DNA from 4 places in the Nocardiopsis sp. NPDC006139 genome. Region 3 is predicted to be linked to each of the others. Evidence: predicted binding sites of a transcription regulator. Region 3 holds the regulator's gene; each other region holds the start of a gene.
What was found. The regulator LexA, encoded in region 3, represses DNA repair genes until DNA is damaged. The targets are predictions, from matches to a motif close to TCGAACANNTGTTCGA.
Positions count from the first base shown of each region.

Region 1 (4,206 bases), on a different contig from region 3:
TCTGCCCCGGGAGAGGGTGGCCCAGCTGCTGGCCGACCCGGCGCACCTGCCGATGTGGCTGCGGGACCTGGTGGTGCACGAGCCGCTGAACGGGGTGCACGGAGAGCTCGGCACCGAGTCTCGGGTCGTGATGCGGTCGGGGAAGCAGGAACTCGAATGCGTCGAGACGATCACCCGCCGGGAGCCGGCGGACCTGCGCGCGATCCCCGAGGGGACCGTCGTCCACTTCGACCGCGAGATCGTCGGCGCGGGCATGTGGAGCGTCGTGCGCGATTCGCTGACCGAGGCCGGCCCGGAGGCGACGCTCTGGGAGAGCGAGAGCGAGTACCGGTTCAGCGGCCTGCTGATGCGGCTGGTGGCGCTCCTCATGCCCGGCGCCTTCCACAAGCAGTCGCAGCGGCACATGGAGGACTTCAAGGCGTTCGCCGAGCAGGGGAGGGACGTCCGCGAGGAGAGGGGCTGACCGGCCGCCGCCCGGTGCGGCCACGCCCTGCCGGAGGCGGTGGTGGCGCGGGGCGCGGCCGTGGCGGCCGCGTCCGGGCCGCCCCGGTTCACGCGCGGGCGTATTCGGTGACGGCCACCCCGTTGTCGAACACCTGCCGGTCCACGACGGTGAACAGGCCGGGGTCGAAGCCGCCCTCGACCAGGGGGACGCCCGCCCCGGCCAGCACCGGGTAGCTCTTGAGCACCAGGCGGTCGATCTCCGCCAGGAGGACCCCCGCCAGCTTCCCGCCGCCGCACAGCCAGATGTCCAGGTCGGAGTCCTCCTCCTTGAGCGCCCGCACCAGGCCGACGGGGTCGCGGTCCACGACGGTGACCTCCGGGGCCGAGACCGGCCCCAGGGTCGTGGAGAGCACGTACTGGCGCAGGTGAGCGTAGGGGCTCTCGATGCCGTGGTCGTAGGCGGCCCGGTAGGTGCCCAGCCCCATGACCACCGTGTCGAAGCGGAGGTTGGGGGCGTCGGCCAGTCCGGAGGCCTCGCGGCCGGCGGTGGGGGTGGCCTCGGGGTAGTGGGCGTCGACCCAGGCGTTGTAGGCGGCCGAGCGCTCCTCATCGGCCAGCGGGGCGAAGAAGAAGTCGAACTCGCCCGCGGGTCCGGCGATGCGCCCGTCGAGGGAGACGGCGGCGTAGTAGACGAGCTCACGCATGAAACCACTCCATTCAAAGTACTCCACTTGCAGTGGTCATGACTGTAACAGAACCTCCGGCCCGCCGACAGCCGACGGCCGGGGCTCCCGCCCGCGGGCGCGGGCGCGCGGAGCGGGGCGGCCGGGCACCGTCGCGGGCCCGGCGGCGCGGGCGCGGACACGCGGTGCCGGAGCCGCGTTGTGCCGCCACGCCGGGGTGGGCGAGGATGCCCGGTATGCCGAACCCGCCCGAAGACCACGCCGCGCCCGCCCGCCCGACCCGGATGAACGACTACGACCACCTGGCCGCGGGCTACGACTCCGAGAACGCGTCCAACATCATGAACGCCTACTACGAACGGCCCGCGATCCTGGCCCTGGCCGGGGACGTCGCCGGCCGCCGGGTCCTCGACGCCGGCTGCGGTTCCGGCCCGCTGTTCGCCGCGCTGCGCGACCGGGGCGCCCTCGTGAGCGGCATCGACCTCAGCCCCGGCATGCTCGCGTTGGCCGAGCGCAGGCTGGGCGGGGAGGCGGACCTGCGGGTGGCGGACCTGCGCGACCCGCTCCCCTTCCCCGACGGCGCGTTCGACGACGTCGTGGCGTCGCTGGTGCTGCACTACCTCCGGGACTGGGGCCCGACACTGGCCGAGTTCCGGCGCGTGCTGACGGCCGGAGGCCGCCTCATCATGTCCGTCGACCACCCCTTCGCCGTCCACGCCGTCCAGCGGGCGGCCGGGAAGAAGACCGACTACTTCGCGACCCACCACTGGACCGAGGAGTGGACCATGGGCGGCCTGACCGCGACCATGGGCTTCTGGAACCGGCCGCTGCACGCCATGACGGACGCCTTCACCGCGGCCGGCTTCCGGATCTCCGCCATCAGCGAACCGCTGCCCGACCCGGCCGCCCGCGAGCTGTTCCCCGACGACTTCCGCGTCCTGTCCACCAGCCCGGCCTTCCTGTTCTTCGTCCTGGAGGCCGCCTGACGGCCCTGACCACCCGGCCTCGGCCCTGCCCCTGGACCGGATGTACCGCATCCTCGCCGCCGCCGGGCTGTGAACCCGCCGGGGCGGGCCAGGCCCCGCCGAACACGCGGAGCGCACGGAGCCGGGGCCGACGGGAACGGGGTCCCCCGGCGGCCCCCGCCCCTCCCCCGGCCCACCGGCACGATTTTTCTCCCTCCCGGAGCATCGGCCCGCCCCCCTCGGAAACCCCTGCCGCTTCTGGGAAACCGGTCCGGGCCGCGCCGGCGCCGGGCCGTCCGAACGCCCCGTCCGGCGTTCGAACCACTCGACAGCTGTTCGAAAACATGTTCGAATCACAGGCATGCACTGGGAGAACCTGAGAGAGGGAACCACGACCGTCGAACAGACCGGGCTGTTCGACCACACGCCGCCCCCGGTCCGGGGCACCGGGCGGGCGGGGCTGCACACGGCCGGGCCCGGGCCGGTACGGGCGGGACAGGACGGTGGCCCCGTCGCGATCGAGGTCCGGGCCCGGTCCATCATCAACCGGGTCCCCGGCGACTCCCCCCTGTTCCGCTGGAGCGTGAACCCCTACCGCGGCTGTTCGCACGCCTGCGTGTACTGCTTCGCCCGGCGCACCCACGAATACCTGGACCTGGACAGCGGCCACGACTTCGATACCCGCATCGTCGTCAAGGTCAACGCCGGCGAACGGCTGCGCGCCGAGCTCGCCCGCCCCTCCTGGCGCGGGGAGCACATCGCGATGGGCACCAACACCGACCCCTACCAGCGCGCCGAGGGCCGCTACCGGCTCATGCCGCAGATCATCGCCGCCCTGCGCGACGCCGCCAACCCCTTCTCGATCCTCACCAAGGGCACGCTGGTCCTGCGCGACCTGGACCTGCTCGAACAGGCGGCCCGTGTCACCGAGGTCGGAATGGCGGTCTCGGTGGGCTCCGTGGACGAGGCCGTGTGGCGCACGGTGGAGCCGGGGACCCCGAGCCCGCGGGCCCGCCTGGACGTGGTGCGCCGCCTGGCCGAACGCGGCCTGGAGTGCTCGGTGCTGATGGCGCCGATCCTGCCCGGCCTGACCGACTCGGCCGAACAGATCGAGGAGACCGTCGCCGCCATCGCCGAGGCGGGGGCCGCCCGCGTCACCCCGATCGTGCTGCACCTGCGGCCCGGCGCCCGCGAGTGGTACCGAGCCTGGCTCTCCCGCGAGCACCCGCGGCTGCTTCCGCTGTACCGCAAGCTCTACGCCCGGGGCTCCTACACGCCCGACTCCTACCAGCGGATCGTCACCACGGCCGTGCGCGAGATCGCCGACCGCCACGGCCTGAACCGCCCGGACCCCGCCCACCGCGCCCGCGCCCCGGAGCGGCCCGCCGCGGCCCCGGCCGACCGGCGCCCCGAACAGCTCGCCCTGGGCTTCCCCGGCTGAGGCCCGCCCCCTCGCCGCCCCGGCGCTCAGGGCCGGCCGCCGCCCGCGAACCCCGTCCACCGCAGCCCGGCGGGCAGGTGGGACATGTCGTTGAACATCACGACGGCCGGGGGTCCGTCGTCGCTGAATTCGACCACCGTGAGGGAGGCGTTCGCGACGCCCGCCAGGGACATCCATTGCGCGGGCGGCGCGTTCAATACCTCGCGGACGATCCAGGCGATCGGGTACGCGTGCGTCACCACCACTTCGTGCGTCGCGCGCCGCCCTCGGCCGTTGGGCCCGCAGAACCGTGCCGTCGAAGCGTCCGCGGTCCTTCGCCCGGCATCGGCTTCGCCGCGGTCGTAACCGTCGAAGAACCCCTTCCACGAGGGCGGCACGTCCTCGGGTCCGGGGACGAACGGAACGTTGTCCACGAGTTCGGCCGCCTCGTCGACCAGCACGCGCGGCATCTCGGCCGCGATGATGCGGGCGCTGTCCACCGCGCGCGGCAGCGGGGAGTGCCAGACGGCGTCGACGGGCGCCCCGGCGAGCCGCCGCCCGAGCAGCCGGGCCTGCTCCCGGCCGTCGGCGGTCACCTGTCCCAGGGCGTCGGCCGCTCCGTGGCGTACGAGGTAGAGGGTGCGCTGGGCCACGGTTCGGGCCCCTTTCTCCCAGGGGGTCGGAGGAATTCTCG
Region 1 is NZ_JBEXTT010000014.1:62,099-66,304, forward strand. Features, by position in the region: gene ABZ249_RS19710 (SRPBCC family protein) at 1-463, shown strand, start outside; gene ABZ249_RS19715 (dihydrofolate reductase family protein) at 552-1,148, opposite strand; gene ABZ249_RS19720 (methyltransferase domain-containing protein) at 1,364-2,113, shown strand; gene ABZ249_RS19725 (Rv2578c family radical SAM protein) at 2,454-3,533, shown strand; gene ABZ249_RS19730 (histidine phosphatase family protein) at 3,560-4,165, opposite strand.
Region 1: the regulator LexA is predicted to act here: its motif matches at 2,429-2,444, upstream of ABZ249_RS19725 (Rv2578c family radical SAM protein).

Region 2 (4,206 bases), on a different contig from region 3:
ACGGTGCTCATGGTGCCGCCGGGCGACCCGCAGGCGTTCGCGGCGGCGGTGGGGCGGGTGCTGGACGATCCGGCCCTCGCCGCGGACCTGCGGGCGCGGTCCGCCGCGGCGGCGCGCTCGCTGCCCGGCGAGGAGGACGCGGTGGCGGCGGCGTGCGCGGTGTACAAGTCGGTACTGGGGCGGTGACCCGGGAAAGGCGGCACGGGAAAAGCCGGTGACACGGGAAAAGGGAATGTCGGGGGCGTTTTGCGCCTTATATACCCGGATCCCCTGTTCGTTCGCCAGATATCTCCCAGGAGCGGATGATGTGTCCTGGGGGTCGTGCTACTTCGTCCTCTGCGCTACTTCTGCGGAGAGGGCGGATGTGGCATCGTGGTCACAGGTCGGGCGTGCACGGTCACATCGTGCGGCCGGTATCCTGGCCTGGCATGTGAGGGGAGTATCCCTGTCGCGGCGGTGTCGTCATCACGGAACACAAGGGCGTGTTCCCGGTACCGTCGGTTCGCCCCGGATTCCGAGGCGAGCGGGAGAGACCTCCGGCAGTTCGACGTGCGTGCAAACAGCCCGCGCGCACTGACCGGAGGAGTTAACGACAGTGAACGTACCCTTGTGGGTCTGGGTCGCCACGATCGGCGCCATGATCGCGATCCTGGTCATCGACCTCGCCATCGTGGACCACCCGTGGAGCAAGAAGAAGGGCCCCCAGGAGTTCGGGGTCAAGCAGGCGGCCTGGTGGGCCGCCTTCTACATCGGCATCGCCATCATCTTCGGCTTCGGTGTGTGGTACTACGGCGGTGCGACCGCCGGCGCGGAGTACTTCGCCGGGTTCGTCACCGAGAAGAGCCTGAGCGTCGACAACCTCTTCGTCTTCTACCTGCTGATGGGCTCCTTCGCGGTGCCCAAGAAGTACCAGCACGAGGTGCTGCTCATCGGCATCGTCATCGCGCTGATCATGCGCGGTATCTTCATCATCCTCGGCGCCCAGGTCATCAACGCCTGGAGCGAGGTCTTCTACCTGTTCGGCGCCTTCCTCATCTACACCGGGTACAAGATCGTCCGGGACCACATGAAGGGCGACGAGGAGGAGAAGGACTTCACCCAGACGCCGGTCGTGCGCCTGGTCAAGCGGTTCTGGCCGGTCACCGACGGCTACCACGGCGCGCACCTGACGGTGAAGCTCGACGGCAAGCGCCACATCACCCCGATGCTGCTGGTCATCCTGGCCATCGGCGTCATCGACCTGGTCTTCGCGGTCGACTCGATCCCGGCGATCTTCGGCCTCACCCAGGACGCCTACATCGTCTTCACCGCCAACGCCTTCGCCCTGCTGGGCCTGCGCCAGCTGTACTTCCTGCTGGCCGGCCTGATGGACCGCCTGGCCTACATCAGCTGGGGCCTGTCGGCGATCATGGTGTTCATCGGCATCAAGATGATCCTGCACGCGCTGCACGAGAACGGCGTGCACGTCCCGGAGATCAGCACCTCCCTGTCCCTGACGGTGATCATCGGCGTCATGGTGATCACGATCGCCGGCAGCCTGGTCAAGTCCGCGGCCGACAAGCGCAACGCCCCTCCCGCCGTCGAGGAGGAGGGCGAGAGGGACTCCGCGGCCGACCGCTCCTGACGGCCGTCCCGCGCTCCCGCCCGGGGGCGGTCCCGTTCAACGGGACCGCCCCCGGTTCTTCTTCCCCGGACCGCGCGAAAACCCGGACGTCGAACACCCGTTCGTCTATAGTGGACCCCGTATCGGCGTCGGGCATCAGGACACGGCACTTCTCCGTTGCGGAAGATTCCGTCGGCGGGGGTCGTTAGTCTTGACGGACGGGGAGGCCCACGCCCTCCCCACCCCCCTTCAGCGGCCCGGATCCGGGGCCGGGGCGGTCGTCCGGGGGACCCGACCGCCGAACACACGAACCGCGCACGGCAGGCCGACGCCCGACCGGTGCCCTGTGTGCCACAGCCGAAGGATGTCTGACTCGATGGTCGAACAACTGGTAGTCCGGGGTGCCCGGGAGCACAACCTCAAGGACGTGTCGCTGGACCTGCCCCGCGACGCCATGATCGTGTTCACCGGCCTGTCCGGTTCGGGCAAGTCCTCGCTGGCCTTCGACACGATCTTCGCCGAGGGGCAGCGCCGCTACGTCGAATCCCTGTCGGCGTACGCCCGCCAGTTCCTGGGCCAGATGGACAAGCCCGACGTGGACTTCATCGAGGGGCTGTCCCCGGCGGTGTCCATCGACCAGAAGTCCACCAGCCGCAACCCCCGCTCCACCGTCGGCACCATCACCGAGGTGTACGACTACCTGCGGCTGCTGTGGGCGCGCATCGGCGTCCCGCACTGCCCGCAGTGCCGCCGCGAGATCTCCCGGCAGAGCCCGCAGCAGATCGTGGACCGGGTGCTGGAGATGACCGAGGGCACCCGCTTCCAGGTGCTGGCCCCGGTGGTGCGCGGCCGCAAGGGCGAGTACCTCGAACTGTTCAAGGACCTGCAGTCCAAGGGGTACACCCGCGCGGTCGTGGACGGCCGGCCGGTGCGCCTGGACGAGGCGCCCAAGCTGGGCCGCTACGACAAGCACGACATCTCGGTGATCGTGGACCGGCTCTCCGTCAAGGAGTCCTCCCGCGGGCGGCTGACCGACTCGGTGGAGACCGCGCTCAAGCTGGCCGGCGGGACCATCGTGCTGGACTTCGTCGACCTGGCCGAGGACGACCCCGAGCGCGAGAAGGTCTTCTCCGAGCACCTGTACTGCCCCTACGACGACCTGTCCTTCGAGCAGTTGGAGCCGCGCTCCTTCTCCTTCAACGCCCCCTACGGCGCCTGCCCGGAGTGCTCGGGCCTGGGCACCCGCATGGAGGTCGACCCGGAGCTGATCGTCCCCGACCCGGCCAAGACCCTGGCCGAGGGCGCCCTGGCCCCCTGGTCGGGCGGCCCCAACGGCGGGTACTGGGAGCGGCTGCTCACCGCCCTGGGCGAGTCGGTCGGCTTCGTCCTGGACACCCCCTGGGAGAAGCTGCCCAAGCGCGCCCGCAAGGCGATCCTGGAGGGGCACGACACCCAGGTCCACGTCAGCTACCGCACCAAGTACAACCGCGAGCGGTCCTACTACACCGACTTCGAGGGCGTCATCCCCTGGGTCAAGCGCCGCTACACCGAGACCGAGAGCGACTACGGCCGCGAGCGCCTCGAGGGCTACATGCGCAGCGTGCCCTGCCCCGCCTGCGAGGGGACCCGGCTCAAGCCGGTGGTGCTCGCGGTGACCGTGGGCGGGCGGTCCATCGCCGAGGTGGCCTCGATGTCGCTGGCCGAGAGCGCCCGCTTCCTGGCCGACCTGCGGCTGTCGGACCGCGACGCGGTCATCGCCGCCCAGGTCCTCAAGGAGATCAACGCCCGGCTGGGCTTCCTGCTGGACGTGGGCCTGGACTACCTCAGCCTGGCCCGCTCCTCCGGTTCGCTCTCGGGCGGCGAGGCCCAACGCATCCGGCTGGCCACCCAGATCGGCTCGGGCCTGGTGGGCGTGCTCTACGTGCTGGACGAGCCCTCCATCGGCCTGCACCAGCGCGACAACGCCCGCCTGCTGGAGACCCTCCAGCGGCTGCGCGACATCGGCAACACGCTCATCGTCGTGGAACACGACGAGGACACCATCCGCGCCGCCGACTGGGTGGTCGACATCGGCCCCGGCGCGGGCGAGCACGGCGGCCACGTGGTGGTGTCGGGCATCGTGGACGAGCTGCTCACCAACGAGGCGTCGCTCACCGGCGACTACCTGTCCGGGCGCCGCTCCATCGACCTGCCGGCGGTGCGCCGACCGCTCACCAAGGGGCACGAGCTGGTCGTCAAGGGCGCCCGCGAGAACAACCTGCGCGACATCGACGTGGCCTTCCCGCTGGGGGTGTTCACCGCCGTCACCGGGGTGTCGGGCTCGGGCAAGTCCACGCTGGTCAACGAGATCCTGTACAAGGCGCTGGCCAAGGAGCTCAACGGGGCGCGCGACGTCCCGGGCCGGCACGTGCGGGTCAACGGCCTGAACAAGGTCGACAAGGTCGTGCACGTGGACCAGAGCCCCATCGGGCGCACGCCGAGGTCCAACCCGGCCACCTACTCGGGGGTCTTCGACCACATCCGCAAGCTGTTCGCGCAGACCACCGACGCCAAGACGCGCGGCTACCAGCCGGGCCGGTTCTCGTTCAACGTCAAGGGCGGGC
Region 2 is NZ_JBEXTT010000031.1:28,047-32,252, forward strand. Features, by position in the region: gene ABZ249_RS29310 (glycosyltransferase family 4 protein) at 1-186, shown strand, start outside; gene ABZ249_RS29315 (TerC family protein) at 596-1,624, shown strand; gene uvrA (excinuclease ABC subunit UvrA) at 1,980-4,206, shown strand, end outside.
Region 2: the regulator LexA is predicted to act here: its motif matches at 1,714-1,729, upstream of uvrA (excinuclease ABC subunit UvrA).

Region 3 (4,206 bases):
CCGGACTCGGGGGTGGTGTGCCAGTCCTGGATGGTGTCGTCGTACTGGACGCCCGGGTCGGCGCACTCCCAGGCGGCCTCGGCCATGCGGTGGAACAGGGCCTTGGCGTCGACCTCGTCGACGACCTCGCCGGTGGTGCGGGCGACCAGGCCGAAGCGCCCGCCGTCCTCGACGGCGCGCATGAACGCGTCGGAGACCCGCACCGAGTTGTTGGCGTTCTGGTACTGGACGCTGGCCATGTCGGCGCCGCCCAGGTCCATGTCGAACCCGGCGTCGCGCAGCGCCCGGATCTTGCGCTCCTCGTGCGCCTTGGTGTCGATGAACTCCCCGATGTCGGGGTGGTCGACGTCGAGCACCACCATCTTGGCGGCCCGCCGGGTGGCCCCGCCGGACTTGATGGTGCCCGCGGAGGCGTCGGCGCCGCGCATGAACGACACGGGCCCCGAGGCGCTGCCCCCGGAGGAGAGCAGTTCCCTGCTGGAGCGGATCCGGGAGAGGTTGACCCCCGCCCCCGAGCCGCCCTTGAAGATGATCCCCTCCTCCTTGTACCAGTCGAGGATCGACTCCATGGTGTCGTCGACCGACAGGATGAAGCAGGCGCTCACCTGGGCCTTCGCGCGGGTTCCGACATTGAACCAGACGGGTGAGTTGAAGCTGAAGAGCTGGTGGGCGAGCGCGTACTTGAGTTCGTGGTCGAAGACCTCGGCGTCGGCCTCGCCGGCGAAGTACCCGTGCTCGCGGCCGGTGCGGGTGTAGACGCCGACGACCCGGTCGATGAGCTGCTTGAGGCTCCACTCCCGTTCCGGGGTGCCGAGCGCGCCCCGGAAGTATTTCCCGGCGACGATCTGTGTGGCGTTCATCGACCAGGTCGAGGGGAACTCGACCCCGCGCTGTTCGAAGTTCACCGTTCCGTCGCGCCAGTTCGTCATGACGACGTCCCGGCGCTCCCATTCCAGGGTGTCGTAGGGATGAACGCCTTCGGTGGTGAAGATCCGCGGGATCTTCAGCCCCTTGCGCCTCCCCTTGCCCTTGCGTCCCGTCGATCCGCTGGTGGTTTCCGTCATGGCGGAGTCCCCCGAAGATAGGGCGCGGGCGCGGCCCGCGCGCGGAACCGTCGCTCGGGGGCGTTCCCTCGGCGCCCCCGGGGAGCGGTGCGTCAGGCCGTAGTGTCGGCCTCTTCCTTGGCCCGGGCCTCGGCCTCGCGGTCGCTGCGCAGGCTGGCGATCTCGGCCTCGAAGTCGGCGAGGCTCTCGAAACCGCGGTAGACACTGGCGAAGTGCAGGTAGGCGACCTCGTCGAGGTCGCGCATGGGGCCCAGGATGGCCAGGCCGATCTCGTGGGCCGGGACCTCCGCGACGCCGCGGCCGCGGATCTCCTCCTCGACCTGCTGGCCGAGCTTGGCCAGCGCGTCCTCGGAGACCGGGCGGCCCTGGCAGGCCCGGCGGACCCCGGCGATGATCTTGGTCCGGCTGAAGGGCTCGGTGACGCCGGAGCGCTTGGCGACCATCAGCAGGACGGTCTCCTGTGTGGTGAAACGGCGTTCGCAGGCAGGACAGGAACGGCGGCGGCGGATGGCCGCGCCGTCGTCGGTGGACCTGCTGTCGATCACCCGGGTGTCCGGATGGCGGCAGAACGGACAGTGCATCCCGGCTCACCTGCTTCCCTCGCCGAACTGACAACCCTGGGTCTACTTAACCACAACTCCTGGGCCGACGCCTCAAACAGCGACACCAGATGTTGTGGTCGAACCTAGTCGGAGGGTCGGACGAACCGCAACTTTCGCGCGCCCCGCGTGTCACAGCCGCGCGCCGCCCAGGATATCGCCGCGAATCCCCTTCCACGGCGCGGCTCGGGGTTTTCGGTCGAGCCCTTGCCCGGGGGTGATCCGCCCCGCATCCCCCCGTTCTCGAACCCGACGGCACATCTTCCGCCATTCCGGGGGCGACGCGACGTGAACACGTGTACACACGTAAGTGAGGCCGGAAAAGCGCCGCGGAAAATCCTCTCGGCAATTGCCCACAGGCCTCGAACGCTTGTTTGATATCACCGTGCGCAACGACTAACGTTGGCCTTGATTTCACGCCGGTTTCGCCATCACGTGGACACAGGGTCCGGAGCGGTCGCAGACCGGTGGTGGCCAGTCGTGCAAGCAGGCCCTGACCGAACCGATGCCGAGGAGGCCGGCCGTGCCGGAGGAGAATCCCGGACCCCTGGATTCCGCAACCACCACCGTTCTCGCGCCCGTGGGCGAGGCGGGCGCGCCCGAGGAGGCGCCCAAGCTCACCGCCCGCCAGCAGAGCGTCCTGAACTGTATCCAGCGGTACCTGCGCGAGCGCGGCTACCCGCCGTCGATCAGGGAGATCGGGGAGTCGGTCGGCCTGTCCAGCCCCTCCAGCGTCGCGCACCAGCTCAAGGTGCTCCAGCGCAAGGGGTACCTGTACCGCGACCAGAACCGGCCGCGGGCCGTGGAGCTGCGCCAGCCGGGCCGCCCCGGGGTGCGCGCGCTGGTCGCCGCCGAGGAGTCCGACCCGGCGCACGCCGCCCGGGTGCCCCTGGTGGGGCGGATCGCCGCGGGCGGCCCCATCCTGGCCGAGGAGTCGGTGGAGGACGTGCTGTCGCTGCCGCGGCAGCTGGTCGGCGAGGGCCGGCTGTTCATGCTCACCGTGGTCGGCGACTCGATGACCGACGCCGCCATCACCGACGGGGACATGGTGGTGGTCCGCCAGCAGCCGGACGCCGAGAACGGGGACATCGTCGCGGCGCTGCTGGACGAGGAGGCCACGGTCAAGGTGCTGCGCCGCACCGAGGACGGGCACGTGTGGCTGATGCCGCGCAACGACGCCTACGAGCCGATCAACGGCGACGCGGCCACCATCCTGGGCAAGGTCGTCACCGTGATGCGCCGCGTCTGAGCGGTACGCCCCCGGTCGTCCCCCGGCCGGTCCGCCCCGCCGGGCGGCGCCGGGCGCGGGTCCGCGGGCGGTACGGGACATGTCGCACCCGTGCGGGGCCACGGGTGCGACCGGCGGGCCGCCGCGGCGGCGGCCGGTGGCCGTCCCGGACACGGGTGGCGGCCCCCGCCGCTCCGGGCCGCCCGGGGCATCGGGCGTCCTCCCGGGCGCCTAGGCTATGGGGGTGTTCGCTTCCCTCGTCTTCCCGCGTGTCCGAGGGCGCGCCGTGGCGGTCGCCGCGGCCGCGGCCCTGCTGTCGACCTCCGCCTGCGCTCCGGCCGAGGAGGAGGCCGCCCCGCCGCCCGGGGTGGCGGGTTCCGAGCGGGAGCTGAGCTTCACCGTGGACGGGATCGAGGTGTTCGCCACCCTCACCCTGCCCGCGGACACGTCCGGCCCGGTACCGGGCGCGCTGATCGTCTCGGGCAGCGGCCCCACCGACCGCGACGGCAACGCCGACATGCGCCCCGACGCGAACACCAACCTCAACTTCGCCCGCCTCCTGGCCGAGTCGGGGGTGGCCTCCCTGCGCTACGACAAGCTCGGCAGCGGCGAGACCGGACTGGGCGGCCTCGACCCGGACGCCCCGGTGGACCCGGACGTGTTCGACGCCCAGATGGCCGCGGCCTACGAGGCGCTGGTGGGGCAGAGCGAGGTGGACCCGGCCCGCACCGCGGTGGTCGGGCACAGCGAGGGCTCCCTCTACGCGCTGCGCGCCCACACCCTGGTGGACGCCGCACCGGCCCTGGTGCTGGCCGCCCCGGTGGGCGACCGCTACCTGGACGTGCTGGACCGCCAGCTCACCGAGCAGGTGCGCGCGGTCGAGGCGGCGGGGCAGCTCACCGAGACGGAGGCGGTGACCATGCTCTCCGACGCCCGCGCCGGTCGGGCCGCGGTGCGCGGCGGCCGGGAGGTCCCCGACGACCTCACCGGCGTCGTCGGCACCCTGTACTCGCCGCAGAACACCGGGTTCCTGGCCCGGATGGACCGGATGGACCCGGTGGAGCTGGCCGCGGAACTGCCCGAGGACACCCCCGTCCTGGTGCTGTGGGGCGAGGCCGACGCCCAGATCACCGGCGAGGAGGTGGACCGGCTGATGACCGGCCTGCCCGAGGCCGAGCGGGTGGACATCCCCGACGCCGACCACATCTTCCGCGTCTACGAGGACGGGCCGGGGGCGACGGTGCTGGACGCCGAGCGCCCCTTCGCCCCACAGGTCGCCCCGGCGCTGGCGGAATTCGTCGACACCGCCTGGTGA
Region 3 is NZ_JBEXTT010000023.1:88,925-93,130, forward strand. Features, by position in the region: gene ABZ249_RS26205 (vitamin B12-dependent ribonucleotide reductase) at 1-1,064, opposite strand, end outside; gene nrdR (transcriptional regulator NrdR) at 1,157-1,645, opposite strand; gene lexA (transcriptional repressor LexA) at 2,187-2,912, shown strand; gene ABZ249_RS26220 (alpha/beta hydrolase) at 3,136-4,206, shown strand.

Region 4 (4,206 bases), on a different contig from region 3:
CAGGCGGGCGAGCCGCCGGTGGGCGGACGAGGCCGCCGCGGGCACGGTGTCGTCGGCGGGCAGCGGCCCGAACAGGTCGGACGGGTCGCGGGCGGTGAGGACGGCGCGGGCGGCCTCCTCGACGGTCATCGGGACCTCCACGGGGGTCATGGGGCGCTCCTGAGCAGCGGCGGGTGCAGGGCGGCGGTGCCGCCCGCCCGGTACAGGCGGGGGCGGCGGCCCCCGCCGGAGCCGCCGCGGTCGGCGAGCTCCCCGGTGTCCCGGACGAAGCCGGGGGCGGCGAGGATCTTGCGGTGGAAGTTGGCGGCGTGCAGGGACCGGTCCCACACCGCCTCGTACACCTCGCGCAGGTCGGTGATGGTGAACACCGGCGGCAGGAACGCGGTGGCCAGGGAGGTGTACTCCAGCTTGGCGCGGGCCCGCTCGACGGCGTCGGCGATGATCCGCGCGTGGTCGAAGGCGGGCTCGTACCGCGCGGTGCCGCCGTGCCCGAGGTCGCGCCAGGGGACCCAGGCGGCCTCGGCGGTGTCGCGGCCCTGCTCGGGGTCGGGCAGGTCGGGGGCGAGCAGCATGTACGCCACCGAGAAGACCCGCATGCGGGGGTCGCGGCCGCGGGCGCCGTAGGTGCCCAGCTGCTCCAGGTGCAGGGTGGTGGGCAGGGCGGTCTTCTCGGCCAGGACGCGCAGCGCGGCGTCGGGCAGGTCGGGGTCGGCGGGCCCCCGGGGGTCGTCCTCGGCCCGGACGAAGCCGCCGGGCAGCGCCCACCGGCCCTTCTGCGGGCTGGCGCCCCGGCGGACCAGCAGCACCAGCGGCTCCCGGGCGCGGATGGTCATCGCCACGACGTCGACGGTCACCGCGACGGGGGCGTAGGCGTGCGGGTCGTAGGCGGCCAGGAACTCCCGTTCGTCCGCGTCCCGCCGCATCCCGTCGTCCACCATGGTCGGTCCAGTTCTTCTCAGAGTGAGTTTTTCTCGCTTCGAGAAGAACTTAGCACGGCCCCCGCCGCGGAGTCCACCCCCTTTTCCCGGCCGGGCCGCCCGGTCCGGTACGGTCGGTCCGGCGGAAGGGGAGAGCGTGGAGAGCCTGGCGGACCTGGTGGGACCGGGCGCGACCGTCGCCCTGGGCGACGGGTTCGGCGCCCCGCGGAGCGTCACCGCCGACCTGTGCGCGGCCGCCGCGCGCGCCGGCGGCGTCCGCCTCGTCCTGGGCTGGGTCCCCGAGGCCGACCCCGGGCTCGACCCCGCCGCGTTCGCCGACGCCCGCACCGTCATGCCCGGCTGGGGCCTGCGCGACCACGTCGACCGCGGCCTCATCGCCCACCCGCCGGTGCGCATGTCCGCCGTCCCCGCCCTGCTGCACGGCCTGTGGCGTCCCGACCTGCTCGTCGCCTCGGTGGTCCCGGTGCCCGGCGGGTACGCCTTCGGCAGCGAGGCCGGCTGGCTGCGCACCGCCGTCGAGGCGGGCGCCCTGGTCGCCGGGGTGGTCTCGCCGAACCTGCCCCGCGCCGACGCCGGGCCGCCGCTGCCCGCCGACCGCGTCGTCGTCATCGGGGAGAGCGACCGCACCGCCGGGACCCTGCGCCCCTCGCCCACCGGCCCCGACCAGGCCGCCATCGCCCGCCACCTGGCGCCCCTCATCCCCGCCGGCGCCCGCCTCCAGCTCGGCTTCGGCCCCGTGCCCGCCGCCCTGGCCGCCGAGCTGCGGGTCCCCGTGCGCATCGACTCCGGGCCGCTGCCCGAGGCCGCCGTCGACCTCGACGAGCGCGGCCTGCTGCTGGGCGACCCCGTGGGCATGTACCTCGTCGGCGGCCCGCGCCTGCACGCCTGGGCCGACGGCCGCCCCCTGCTGCACTCCGTGGAACACGTCCTGGCCCCCGGCCGCCTGTCCGCCGACCCCTTCGTCGCCGTCAACACCGCGGTGGAGATCGACCACGACGGCCAGGTCAACGTCGAGGGCACCGCCCGGGGCGTGCTCGGCGGCATCGGCGGCCACTCCGACTACGCCGCGGCCGCCACCCGCTCCGTCGGCGGGCTCAGCGTCATCGCCGTCCCCACCCGCCACCGCGGCCGTTCCACCCTGGTCGAACGCCTCTCCCGGCCGGTCACCACCCCCTCCCAGGACGTGGAGGTCGTGGTCACCGAGCGCGGCGTCGCCGACCTGCGCGGCCTCTCCCGGGCCGAGCGCCGCGCCGCCCTGGCCGACCTGTGGGGGACCGGCCGCGCCTGAACGCCCCCGCCCCGTCCCCGGGCCCCGGTACGCTCGACCGGCACGGCCCCCGAGACACGCCGGGCCGGGCGCGGGACTCCTGTCGTCCCGCGGCATTAGCATGGTGCGAACGAACGTTCGAGAAAGGTGTGGGGCGCGTGCGCGTGCTGGGAATCGACCCGGGGCTCACCCGGTGCGGCGTCGGCGCCGTCGAGGGCGCCATCGGCCGCCCCCTGAGCCTCATCGGCGCCGACGCCATCCGCACCTCCCCCGACGAGGACCTGCCCCAGCGCCTGCTGGGCGTCGAGCGCGGCATCGAGCGCTGGCTCGACGAGGTCCGCCCCGACGCCGTCGCCGTCGAGCGGGTCTTCGCCCAGCACAACCTCAGCACCGTCATGGGCACCGCCCAGGCCAGCGGCATCGCCCTGGTCTGCGCCGCCCGCCGCGGCCTGCCCGTCGCCCTGCACACCCCCAGCGAGGCCAAGGCCGCCATCACCGGCAGCGGCCGCGCGGACAAGGCGCAGGTCGGCACCATGGTCGCGCGTATCCTCGGACTCGACGGCCCGCCCCGCCCCGCCGACGCGGCCGACGCGGTCGCCCTGGCCATCTGCCACATCTGGCGCGGCGGCGCCCAGGCCCGGGTGGCCCAGGCACAGCAGGACTTCGCCCGCAAGGTCGAACTGGCCCGCCGCGCCCGCGGCGCCCGCCCCTAGGGAAGGAGAAGGGCACCCGGTGCCCCCATGACATGATCGCGTTCCTCACCGGCCGGGTGGCCGCACGCGGCGCCGGCAGCGCCGTCATCGACGTCGGCGGGGTCGGCATGTCCGTGCAGTGCACCCCGAGCGCCCTGTCCCGCCTGCACGTGGGGGAGACCGGCACCGTCGCCACCAGCCTCGTCGTGCGCGAGGACTCCCTCACCCTCTTCGGATTCGCCGACGACGACGAGAAGCACCTGTTCGAGCAGCTCCAGACCGCCTCCGGGGTCGGCCCCCGGCTGGCCCTGGCCATGCTCTCGGTGCACAGCCCCGACTCCCTGCGCCACGCCGTGGCCACCGAGGACACCAACGCCCTGACCCGGGTCCCGGGCATCGGCAAGAAGGGCGCCCAGCGCATCGTCCTGGAGCTGCGCGGGAAGATCGACCCGCCCGTCTTCACCGACGGCACCCTGCCGCCGGTCCCGGACGGCGCCGGGGCCGGGCCCAACGGCGCCTGGCGCACCCAGGTGGTCTCCGGCCTGGTCAACCTGGGCTGGTCCGCCAAGGACGCCGAGGCCGCGGCCGCCGCCGTCGCGCCCCAGGCCGAGGAGACCGCCGACGTCGCCGTCCTGCTGCGCAGCGCCCTGCGCACCCTCAGCCGCGCCTAGGAGGGCCCACCGTGTACGACGACCACGACCGACCGACGGGACCGGCGGACCGGGACCTCCCCGGGCCGTACGCCCGGGAGGCCGTCTCCTCCGAGGCCGGAGCCGACGAGCGCCGGCTGGAGGGCGCCCTGCGGCCGCGCGCGCTCGACGAGTTCGTCGGCCAGGAACGGGTGCGCGAACAGCTCTCCCTGGTCCTGGACAGCGCCCGCAAGCGCAACCGCGCCCCCGACCACATCCTCATGTCCGGCGGCCCGGGCCTGGGCAAGACCACCCTGGCCATGATCATCGCCGCCGAGCTGGGCTCCCCCCTGCGCATCACCTCCGGCCCCGCCATCGAGCGCTCCGGCGACCTGGCCGCGGTGCTGTCCACCCTCCAGGAGGGCGAGGTGCTGTTCCTGGACGAGATCCACCGGATGGCCCGCCCCGCCGAGGAGATGCTCTACGTCGCCATGGAGGACTTCCGGGTCGACGTGGTCGTGGGCAAGGGACCCGGCGCCACCGCCATCCCCCTGGAGATCGCCCCCTTCACCCTGGTCGGCGCCACCACCCGGGCCGGGATGCTGCCCGCCCCGCTGCGCGACCGGTTCGGGTTCACCGCCCACATGGACTTCTACTCGGCCGAGGAGCTGGAGCGCATC
Region 4 is NZ_JBEXTT010000006.1:230,707-234,912, forward strand. Features, by position in the region: gene ABZ249_RS10315 (molecular chaperone DnaJ) at 1-150, opposite strand, end outside; gene ABZ249_RS10320 (NUDIX domain-containing protein) at 147-938, opposite strand; gene ABZ249_RS10325 (acetyl-CoA hydrolase/transferase C-terminal domain-containing protein) at 1,075-2,226, shown strand; gene ruvC (crossover junction endodeoxyribonuclease RuvC) at 2,364-2,918, shown strand; gene ruvA (Holliday junction branch migration protein RuvA) at 2,951-3,568, shown strand; gene ruvB (Holliday junction branch migration DNA helicase RuvB) at 3,580-4,206, shown strand, end outside.
Region 4: the regulator LexA is predicted to act here: its motif matches at 2,332-2,347, upstream of ruvC (crossover junction endodeoxyribonuclease RuvC).